DNA from 2 places in the Rossellomorea oryzaecorticis genome. Region 2 is predicted to be linked to the other one. Evidence: riboswitches for the same ligand, from Rfam matches in the RefSeq annotation. Region 2 holds a riboswitch; the other holds the start of a gene.

Region 1 (5,781 bases), on a different contig from region 2:
CATCGGAATTAATTTATCCTTCAACTCTTCGATCCGAATCGCCATCGAACAATCTCTCCCATCTATAAAATCGCATTCTTTTATTATAACGCATCTGGGGGTGGGAATGGAATAAAAGAGGGAAAACTGCGGGGATTAGAGAAGGATGGGGGAGATATTTCTCGGGAAATGTCGAAGGGTGGAAGGGGATGTATTAAATATGATGGGTTGAATAAGGTGTACCCGGTACAGCCACACCTAAGTTTGAACCAGCTCAATCAGGCAACTAATTACGAGCCTGCTCAAAAAAGCCCATCTGAGCCTGACTCACATTTTTAATTTGTTCCAGGCACACTCAGCCCGATTTGTGCCTGGAACAATATCCCCACATCGTGCCAGGCACAGACTGCCTATATTGTTTCAGGCACAACCCCCCTTAATTGTGCCAGGCACCGCCACACCAATTTAAACTCAATCACTCCCAATGAACAAAAAACCTCCCCCCGCTATAAACATTCACACTCCGCAGCTCCACACGCTCCCCATTCCTCAAATAATAATCCTTATTCTCAGGAAACCGGAGCTCATCTTCGCCACCCGAAACAACCATTTCCGGATTATCACGATCCCGCTTATCAATCAGCACCTTGTAACCCTTCTCCTCAAAAAACTTCTCCCCATCCATATACCAATCAGAAAAACTCTCCAAAGAAAACCCAAGATAGCGGGCAAAGATCCTTGGCAGTTCTACATTCTCAACCAGACCGGAAGGCTTTCCCGGACCGAACCCATATAAAAAAACATCCTCACCAGTATGCCCGTGGGTAGAGAACCCCAGATTCGCGCGCTTTGCCATCAGCTTGACCATTTCGTCCTCAAGGTCACTAACATCCTTGGCTTCTTTCATCACACAATATTCTTTCTTGTTCAAACCGTCCAGCCCGTACTTTCCCAACACTTCCTTCAAATTCGAACGGTCATCCTTCAGCAAAGAAGTGGCACCCTTAACGGTATATTCAGCTTTCTTCAACGGTCCGACAAAGTGGTCCTGGGGCTGACTCTTATAGTTTTTATCTGTATCCACATTTCCAAGCGTCAACCCGCTATTCCCATGATCGGTGACAGCCACCACCAACGTGTTTCCGTCACGTTCGGCAAATTCCAATGCTTCACCGACCGCCTTGTCAAAGCTCAGCACCTCGCTGATCATCCCGACCGGATCATTCTTGTGTGCGGCCCAATCCACCTTGCTGCCTTCCACCATCAAAAAAAATCCTTTCGTGCTGGAGGATAATCGTTCAATCGCAGCCTCCGTCATTTCGGCAAGCGTCGGTTCATCCGGCTTCAATGCTTTACGGTCAAAATCATACGCCAGATCCTCTTCAGCGAACGCTCCCCAAAGCTTCCCATCAGCGCGGCTTTTTGAAAGCCCGTCCCTCGATGCGGTAAAGGAGTAAAGCGATTCTGATGACTTAATTATAGAAAGAAGATTTTCACCATCTTCACGGGATATTTGCTTCGTCTTTAGCATTCCGTCATCATTTTTAACCTTGTTTTTAGACTTGGGCTTCAGCCAGGCAGCCCCGCCCCCGAGGATGACGTCGAGGTTCTGGTACACCTGCTGCTCTCCGATATCACCGAATTCATTCCGATCAACCACGTGGGAAGTGAAGGCGGCGGGGGTGGCGTGCTGGATAGGGGAAGTGGATACAATCCCTGTTGAATAACCGGACTGCTTGGCGGCCTCCAAAACGGTCAACTCCGGCTCGCCGGCTTGGCTCATCCCGATATGATCTGCCTTCGTTTTCACCCCGGTCGCCATCGCCGTTCCTGCAGCTGCAGAGTCCGTGATCGCAGACTCCCCTGAATACGTGCGCACGCCGCCTACCAGTATTTTATCGAGGTTAAGTCCAGCACCCTTATACCATCGTGAAAGCGTGACTATATCAGAATTCGTACCGTCCATAATCATAAAGATGACATTTTTCTTCGTGGAATTCACCGCAAAACTGCAACGAGAAGGGAAAGAGAATGCAAGTAGGGAAAGAAGGATAAGGATGATGAGTACAGGTTTGATTCGTTTCATAAGAAAATCGTCTCCTTTGGAAAGTTTCGGATACTCTTAGTATCATCACTCCCAAAGAGACTATGTATAAAAAAGACCCGCTCAATTTTAGAGCGGGTCCTCACAAAACACTATTTTCTCTCCAATATCCCAAGAAGAAGGTTTTCGATTACTGTCGGACGTTTCATCTTCTTCAAGTCCCTCAGCTTGATCTTGTCCCAATCAAGGGCAGTAATGAACGCCGCACCGTTTCGCAGTGCAGGAATTTCATCCGGGTTCACGATATAATATTCCCCGGCTTTTACACCTGACTTGATCTGAACCTTGCCGTTCACTTCCAGTCCTGTTTCGACGGTTTTCTTTTTCACGGTACCTTTTTCAGTCAGCACCCAGATATGTTTTTTCTTCCCTGACTTTTCTACTGCCGTTACAGGCACCACCAATGCATTCTTCACTTCATCGGTAATCACCGATACAAATACATGATGTCCAGGCAGGAGTTTATTTTCATTATCCTGCAGCGTAATCTCAATTGGATACATGCTGTCCGTTTCGATGTGCGGATCCCGTTTAGGGAGAGTGGATACATCCGATATGAGCCCCTTCAGGGTTTTCTTTTCAACCTCTGACTGAACCTTCGCGTCCATGTTTTCTTCCACGTCCATGATTTCCTTTTCCGTCAGGTCTGCCGTCACGACCACAGCATCAGAGGCAATCGTGATCAGCGGGTTCTGGACGGAGTGGGAGAGTTCTTTGACTGTACCTTCCCCGCTGCTTTCGACGGTCAGCGTGGTTTCATATGATTCCAGATCGGAAATCTGACGCTCAAGGCTGTCGATTTGGTTTTCCAGGCGATCTATCTCGAGTTCCCGAGAGGCAATTTCCTTCTTTATATCATATTCTGTTTCAAGAGCACTTGCTTCGAGCGGCATCTCTTTTTCTTCATCAAATGAAGAAGGGAGTGAGTTCTCGAGGCGTTCCAGGTCGGATATATTGTCATCGATACTGTCGATTTCATCTTCGAGCTGATCGACCTCAGATTCCAGTACATCTTTTTGGCCTGTGAAGTCGGTCACTTCATATTCGTACAGCGGCGTGCCCGCTTTCACTTCATCGCCTTCTTTGACGAGGAACTTTTTAAAAGAACCGAATTCATCGTTAAAATATAGATAAGTTTCCTCAGCTGAAGTGACAACACCTGATTTAGGAAGCTCTTCCTGTAGATCGGCTTTATCAAGTGCTTCCCATTGTTCGATCCGGACTTCCCGGTCAACTTTGCTCTTTGCCTTTTCGATCAGGTAAGCATTTGTACCGACAAACAGGAGAGACAAAGCTAGACCAGTGTATAATACTTTGCGCTTATTCATAAATGATCCCAGCCTTTAGACGTTAAATTAAAGTAGAAAAATCGATATAGGCTAAAAATGCTGTAATTGCCCAGAAAAAAAGATTGGTCAGTAAGATGACTAACCAGATCAGCCAGTTCTTTTGTGCAGTTAGCTTCTTAAGCCCTTTGTATTGAATGAAGAATATCCAGATTTTAAATAACGAGAAGCTCCCCAAGAAATAAATGACCCATGGATTCTCCGTTATGTATTGGGCAATGACTCCTAGAGAGAAGGGAGACGAGAACCAATCAAGTGAGAGGAATAAAGATAAAGGGATATAGGTCAATCTTTCAAGTAACAGAATGAGAAGTACCAGTCCCTGTACGATGACAAGCTTTCGGTATTCCCCTTCCTCTGAAATTGTCCAAAAAACAAGGGCCGGGACAAATAAGATGATGGCTGCATATAACAAACCCAAAATAATACGTCCGAGAAGAAACATGGATTTTTCTAATTCAAAAGCGGTCGGAGAAAGTGCGGAAATCTCTTTTGAAAGAGGGTCCATCCCTATTCCGAAAGAGGATATAAGGCCAAAAATAATAACAGATAAGAGAAAAAGAATGGATATATTTTGACGGTATCCTCTTAATATTTCCATCTCTTTAAGTTGGTAAAAAAAATAAGACGGTTGTTTTAGTCCTTTAAGAAGTTTTACTTTATTTTGCATAAATATGGGTCCTCCAACAAATTTTGAATGCATCTTTTATTCTATCGAAATTCCTCGAACTTTTCCATAAAATGTAGAATGAAAGTTTATGAAAATAAAAAAGCGTCATCAAGACGCTTTTACATGTGGTAACTAAGGTATGTTGTTCCTGCAACCAGTACGATGGTAAAAACAAATAAGCTTATGTACATCCACATTTTACGAGCTTTCTTTTTTTGCATCATTTCCTCAGGTGTTAAAAAAGACATACTGAAATACTCCCCCTTTGGTTTGGTAGCTGGCTGGCATTAAAAAAGCCCCTGTAGCTTTGCGTCACCATTTTTCAATGATTTTGCCGTTTCAATCCATACCATCATCATATCGGATGCTCATAGGTTCTTTTAATAGGTAAAAGGTAACAAATCAAAAAAATATTCTCAAAATTATATTTGAGCTCGGGTGTATAATTCTGGTAAAATATCAATTAATTGAGGTTTGAAATTTCGACATAGAGTGTATTAAAGTAGTAGAAACATGTTTGAATTCGTAGGAGGTTGTCTTTTTGAATAAGAAAGTCAGCAAGGAGCAGCATGTTCTCTCTGTCATGCAAAAAGCATTCGACAAAGGGCAGCAGGGGAATATGGATGCGAATAAAATGTTAAATTGGCTAAAACAAGAACTGCAAAGTGAATATACATTACAAAACGAAAAAGCACTCTAAACCCTCCCCGGTTAAAGAGTGCTTTTTCACTGTAAAGCAGAGAGGGACGGGCCTTTAGCTTGCTAAAGGCCCGTCCCTCTCTAATTGACGTTTACCAGTCTTTTGCAAAGGTGTACAGGGAGGCGGAGATGTTTATGAACTTTTCTTGTCGTTTCTCCGTCTGATAGGTGATCGATGCCAGTGTTCTTTTTAGTTTAGGATGTTCATCAAGCATTTTTAAGATGGCAGCCGTTTCTTCATCTTCGAATGATTCCCTCAGTATCATCGGATCTGTTGAATAACCTTCACGCTCTTCCCCGTAAAGAATACGATTCATTTCTTCTGTGGGAATCTTGTACACTTCTTTGAATTTTAACAGCGTGTCCAATGAGATTTCCCTTTTTCCGCTCTCATAATTCGAGAGACCTCCTGGACTGATATTCAGTCTTTCGGCAGCTTCTGTCTGTTGCAGACCAAGAACCTCTTCTCTGTAACGTCTTAGTTCTTTATGTAACTCAAGCTTCATCATTTTCACCGACTATCCCTTTTCCTTCAAGATAATCTTTTTATCTGCTCGTTTCGGATTATTCAACATATCGAAAATGTAATTATGTTTTCAATATGAAAATTATGTATCTGTCTGTATATCGTTACGTAAAACTGTAGTGCTATAATATAGTAAAATATTGTCATTTGTTGTTGCATCTTAACGAAGGGTGGAGAAAATATGAGAATACCGGAAGAAGAGAGAAAAGTGTACGGTAAGCGGAAAACAGCAGCAACGGATGGAAGAGAAAGAAATCTGTGTCTGAATGGCTATGCTGCAAGCAGGCTAAGCTTTCGGGTCATCAAGAAAAAGAAGAGCTATTTCCGTGCAGGGGATTACGGAAAAAAGAGGGTACATTTCTTTTCGAACAAGAAGGAAAACGGCAAACATCTAGATGAACTTTACATCTCTCATATACATCCGGGAACCACTCACACGAATAAACTCACTTGTATT
Region 2 (5,781 bases):
TATACGCGATCATGATAAAAATCATGCTGAATCCGGCTGCAAACTTAGGGTTATGCATATGCTGCCACCATAACTTTCTGAGGGTGGCAGCCCATACCCATATTCTCCATTCCCGAAAGTGATTGCGGTCTTTCTTATATTTAGTAAGGTCTTCCCCGCTTCCATCATTCACCCACAGATATACTCCTTGATATATGACAAAGAATGGGGTGAAAATGAGTAATAGGGAGACTGCAATGACAATCGGCCTGAAATCATCAGTGATGAAGTACGTTATTCCTCTCGTATTAAAAATTGTTTCGATGATGAACAAACTTGAGAGCATGCCCCAGATAATGATTTTTCCATGATAAAAAAAGCTCGGTGACACATTTTTCATTACATGTGAACGGAATATTTTCCATTTTGATAACCCTTTGCTTTGTGCGAATTCAATATGGGGTTTCATAAATTCCTCTTCTGTAATTAAAAGAAGAATCCGAAAAAAAGAGATCATCGGTATGACAGCGAGAGTAATCATCGGGGCAAGATATACCGTCTCTTCCCCGTAAGCGGTAAATAGCATTAACTCAACACCGAATTTTTTGAATATAAAAACAATGAATAATTGGAGAAGAAAAGCAAACATCAGATCCGGAACAGTTTCAAGCAGATTTAGAAGCTTCTTGATCGGTTCAGTCAACCAGCGGGGCAGAAAGACGGTAATCAAATTTAAAATTAGTGCAAGCCCGAGACCTATGGCCAAAGCTCCCCCCAAAATCTTTAAGGAGTATAGGTATGGCGTCCATAGAAATTCCAACAGCTCAACAGGTTGATTCTTGTAATAATAAATCCAATTCTCCGGCTCAATGAAATAAAATATAAACTTGATGAATTCTTCGAAGTAACCTATGAAGTTATACACTCCTCGCTCACTGAATGCTTGAGGAGCTATACTAACAGCCAAAATACCCATCAAACCAAGAAAATAATAAAATATCATTTTCATCGGAAACTTCAAAACCCTCATAATAATCCCCTTTTTCCTTTTTCTTCAGTTTAAAGGAAGCTGTAAATTTTTTCAATTTCATTTCAATTAAAACAATTTCATTTCATATGAAGTTTCCGTTCCCCGACAACTCCTATTCAAGCCTTTTTGTTATTATGCAAGCAGCTTACTCGGCTTCCCGAGAAAATATCCCTGCCCAATGGTAATGCCAAGTTCTTTGGCTGCCAGCATATCTTCTTCCTTTTCAATTCCTTCCAAAATAATGATTGCATCATTTCCGTAAAATTGTTGAAAGAAAGAGATGAATCTCTGTTTCCTTTTACTCCAGGCAAGCTCTTTGGCAAAATACCGATCAAGCTTGATGATATCGGGTTCAAATTCGATGGACTTCTTTATCGAGGCCGTCCCTTGTCCGAAATCATCAATAGCATATAAAACATCGTATCGTTTAAGGCTTTTCAGCGTTCTCAACAATAAAGGGTTCTGCCAAAGTTCGTCCGGAGTCGATTCATTCAATTCCAGGATCAACCGGCCGCGTGCTCCGGGGTATGTTTCCATGAGATGATCGAAGTAAGTGTGGAAGCTTGGATGTAAAAGTGTCGTCACATAGACATTCACGAATAGCTTCCCGCTTCCATTGTGATGACCGAGAAAACCCTCGATTGCCTTTGTGATCGACAAGGTATCCAGCTTATATAAGATGTTCGCCCTCATCGCTGTCTGGAAAAGCGTTTCAGGATTTTCCTTATGGGTATTCCTCATCAGCGCCTCATATCCATAAAGCGACGGGGTATGCCCCATCGTGAATAACGGCTGATAATCATGATAGATATAGTCATTTTGAAAAATCGTAAAAATATTCATAAATCCCCTGTACTTTCTTTGTTAAGAGTTTTTGGACGTTTGAACGGCATAAAAAAAGACCACATGAAAGAACGTAAATTCCTTCGTATGTGGTCGGTTGCGCCACTAGCTCCCCTGAATGCAAGCGCCCATCTATCAGTCAGGTTCACAGCTCCCAATGCGAAATGTATCATTTTATGTAGAATAAGGTCTTATTAAGTAAAATATACCATAAAACTAGTACATTGGGATTATTTTTCTATTATTTATTTGAAAATTTAGAATCTGGTTGTTCATCTGGAGACATAAGGATTTCCCTTCACCCAGAAGCGCCACGGATAATCTTTTGCTTCCCCCGAGTTATCGATTCCAATTCTTTTACCGGCGGCAATCTCAGGCGGGGTATACCCTTCTGATATGATAAGCGGGGGTTCAGTATAGAACCTTCCATAGTCCTCCATCGTGATCCCTAATGCTTTCGTCAATTTGCCCGGGCCGCTCGTCCAGTTTTTCATCGGATGGCCCTTCCTTCTCTCTGTCATTAAGTCGAGTCCCTCCAGCGGTTCGACTGCCCTTATCAGGATGGCATTCGGCACCCCGATTTCTGCAGCGACAACATTCACAAGGCAATGGGTATGCATCAAATATGTATAAACCCGGCCGGCTTCATGAAACATGATTTCCGTCCGTTTTGTCCGGCGGTTGCCGAAGCTGTGGGCGGCCCTGTCTTCCGGACCGAGATACGCTTCTGTTTCCACGATATAACCCGAAGCGATTCCTTCTTCGGTTTCCTTCACGAGCACACATCCTAATAAGCCCTGCGCCAGTTCCAGCGTGGGCTGCTCGTAAAAAGAGAGAGGCAGCGGTGTGTAATTCATCGTTTCACTTCCTTTCATTCTTCAACCTTCATCTTATCCTTCCTCTTTTCCCTGGGAAAAAGTCATTTTAAAGGCAGGATACCATTTCCCTTTTCCTTATTTCCTTAAACCGGCAAGCAGCTCCGGCGGAATGGCTTCCACAAGCCGGCCATTCCTTCCGGTGGTTGTTTCTGCCTTGGCCAGGGCATTCCAAATCGCTTCTTCGACACACTCAACAGCCATTTCGAACAGGGTAGAAATGAGCTCTCCGTCTTCTTTGATGAACGGATAAGTGGTTGTATTGGACTCGTCCGGTTGATGCGGGACCTTATGGGCAGTGGAGAATGCGAGGACAATATCACCGCTCCCGTGCGCAGCATACGATCCGGTCCTGGACAGGCCGAATGAAGCCCGCTTGGCCAGCCGCTTGAGCTGTCTATCATTCATTGGGGCGTCTGTCGCGAGGATGATCATAATCGATCCGTCGGGGACCTCCTGTTCTTCCTTCGGGAGGCCGGTATCGAGGGAAAGGTCCCGCCGCCTGCCGAAATTAGCCACTACTAATGCTCCTACAGTATATTCATCCGCTCCAACGGTGCCTCGCCTCGAGCTTGTCCCGGCGCCTCCCTTATACCCAAGACAAAGCATCCCGGTCCCCGCCCCGACACATCCTTCATCCACCAATCCTGAACGGGCATTTCTAATCGCCTGGCATGCATCGTCCGCAGTCACATGAAGCCCCCGGATATCATTCAGGTATCCATCATTGCACTCACCGACAAACACATTCACCGTCCCTGTCGTGTCTCCAATCTCTGGACACTGCTCCATCAAAAACTCTACGGTCCCCTTCATGACATCACCGACTGAAAGTGTATTCGTCAGCATGATCGGACTCTCCAGCACGCCCAGCTCTTCGATTTGGATCGTGCCCGCGGTTTTGCCAAACCCGTTGATCACATGGCTCGCTGCAAAGACTTTTTCCCTGAATAGATTCCCTCCATGGGGCAATATAGCCGTCACCCCTGTCCGGACCACCCTCCCATTTTTCTCATAATGAAGCGTTTGATGCCCCACCTTCACCCCGCCAATATCCGTGATACTGTTATCCGGGCCGCATGGAAAAGAACCGATTTCCACACCGAGGTCCCGAAGCCTTTTTCTGTCCGTCATGATGAACCCTCCTTATTTAACATGGTTGTTTATGTATTCGATTGGTGGTTGGCAATCCCCTTTTTATAAGTATCAAATGTCCTGCCAATGCGTGGTGCCAGGCACAAACGAGGCATTTTGTTCCTGGCACAACCTTGATACCTTGTACCTGATAACTACCAACGCTTCGTACCTGGTACAAAGTGATCTAATGTACCAGATACATCGGCGCCGGGATCCAGTTGATAATTGGTTCCTGGCTCAAATCATATGTTTTGTGCCTGGCTCAAAATCCCCATTTTGAGCCAGGCACCACTTCGGGAATTCCATACAATCTCAGAACGTCTTTTCCTCCCCCATTTCCCACATATTTCACGGCATACCCCTCATCCCGGGTGCAAATATTAAGAACTGTCTCGACCCGCACCGGACGGGAAAATGCAATAAAAACAACTGGAGGAAAAGGACTTGAAAAAACATTTTAAATGGTTAAGCATATGCACAATGATTCCCCTTATGCTGTTAACGGCATGCAATACGAATAACGGGGATGACAACCTCACCGATACTCAAAACGTACGCTATGACCCTGTGAACTACAAAATGCAGACAGACCCCGTACCGATTTAAATCAGGACAAAATGGCTGATATGAACGGAAATAATGTAAACGAAGGTAATCAAAATGCTCTTCACCGCTTCATGGCCCCCATTGACCCTAATGGACAGTTACGAGAGTTCACCCACTTAGACCCGGGTGAGGATTTCACCCAACAGGGCGGAGAAACTGCTCAGGAACCAAACAAAGCACAACCAGAACCCAATGCAGATCAGACTCAGGAAGAAGCTCAGCCTTCAGAGGCAAGCGGATTTGTGAAACAGGTAATCGACTTAACGAACCAGGAACGCAAAAAGAACGGACTGGGCGAACTTAAGACAGATGGAGAACTTTCCAATGTGGCTGAAATGAAATCAGAGGATATGAAAGATAAGGACTATTTTTCCCATACCTCTCCGACTTACGGATCTCCATTTGAAATGATGCAGAATTTCGGGGTCCAATATTCATCTGCAGCTGAAAATATTGCAGTTGGTCAAAAAACCCCCGAATCAGTTGTAAACGCCTGGATGAACAGTCCCGGTCACAGGAAAAACATCCTGAACGGACAGCTGACTCATATCGGTGTCGGAATTGCCAAGGATGACAGTCAAGGTATGTACTGGACCCAGATGTTCATCGCGAAGTAATCGTTCACTGAAAGACCCATATACTAAAAAATCCGAACTCATTCGAATTCTCCTTAAAAGAATATCAAATGATTGTTCGGATTTTTCTTCGCTTAAAACACTTTTTCCCGAATTGCTTTCACAAGTCAAGCTTCATAAATTTATTTAAATCTCGGAACCCCATTTTTTCGTACAGCTTTATCGCTTGCTCATTGCTGCTGTAGACATTTAAACGGACTTCATCATAGTTCATCCCTTTCAGCTCTTCTGCTGCCTGTCTCAATAAGGATGAAGCCAGGCCTTTGCAGCGAAATGATTTTTTTACGTACACATCATTGATCCATCCGATTTCTTTTCCACTTATCCAATCGGTGCTTTTATCTACCTGGACCCAGCCTGCCAACTGTCCCTCTATTCTGGCAGCAAGAAAATAAGCACCAAATTTTTTGGAGTGCTCATAAGCCTTTATCATTTCTTCCTTATGATTTTCAAAAGGAATTCCTGTTGCCTCTTCTCGGTTAACCCCTGCCAGTTCATAAATCTCGGTAATTTCTTCTTCAGTAGCTCTTCCAACTGTAACGGACATGAATGATCCTCTCCTCTGGTAATGACAGATTCATTTTGATTATAAATCAGAATAACCCAAGAAAAATATCTTTTTCTCTTTTCGCTAAGCATTGCTCGCTATCCAATACGCCTTAAGTCCGAGTGAAAA

The links. Region 2 has a riboswitch for cyclic di-GMP ahead of ACKA06_RS19680 (EAL domain-containing protein). Riboswitches for the same ligand answer to the same signal wherever they lie in the genome.
Region 1: another riboswitch for cyclic di-GMP. It lies ahead of ACKA06_RS13325 (hypothetical protein); the one in region 2 lies ahead of ACKA06_RS19680 (EAL domain-containing protein).

What each region holds. Positions count from the first base shown of each region.
Region 1 is NZ_JBJOSA010000010.1:125,070-130,850, forward strand. It holds gene ACKA06_RS13310 (SWIM zinc finger family protein) at 1-45, opposite strand, end outside; gene ACKA06_RS13315 (alkaline phosphatase) at 455-2,065, opposite strand; gene ACKA06_RS13320 (efflux RND transporter periplasmic adaptor subunit) at 2,176-3,411, opposite strand; gene ACKA06_RS13325 (hypothetical protein) at 3,434-4,099, opposite strand; cyclic di-GMP riboswitch class I at 4,369-4,445, opposite strand; gene ACKA06_RS13330 (hypothetical protein) at 4,641-4,799, shown strand; gene ACKA06_RS13335 (helix-turn-helix domain-containing protein) at 4,891-5,307, opposite strand; gene ACKA06_RS13340 (hypothetical protein) at 5,506-5,781, shown strand, end outside.
Region 2 is NZ_JBJOSA010000027.1:24,792-30,572, reverse strand. It holds gene ACKA06_RS19685 (ABC transporter permease subunit) at 1-1,009, opposite strand, end outside; gene ACKA06_RS19680 (EAL domain-containing protein) at 1,142-1,852, opposite strand; cyclic di-GMP riboswitch class II at 1,935-2,016, opposite strand; gene ACKA06_RS19675 (DNA-3-methyladenine glycosylase) at 2,125-2,727, opposite strand; gene ACKA06_RS19670 (DmpA family aminopeptidase) at 2,806-3,861, opposite strand; gene ACKA06_RS19665 (hypothetical protein) at 4,309-4,470, shown strand; gene ACKA06_RS19660 (CAP domain-containing protein) at 4,491-5,087, shown strand; gene ACKA06_RS19655 (GNAT family N-acetyltransferase) at 5,206-5,652, opposite strand.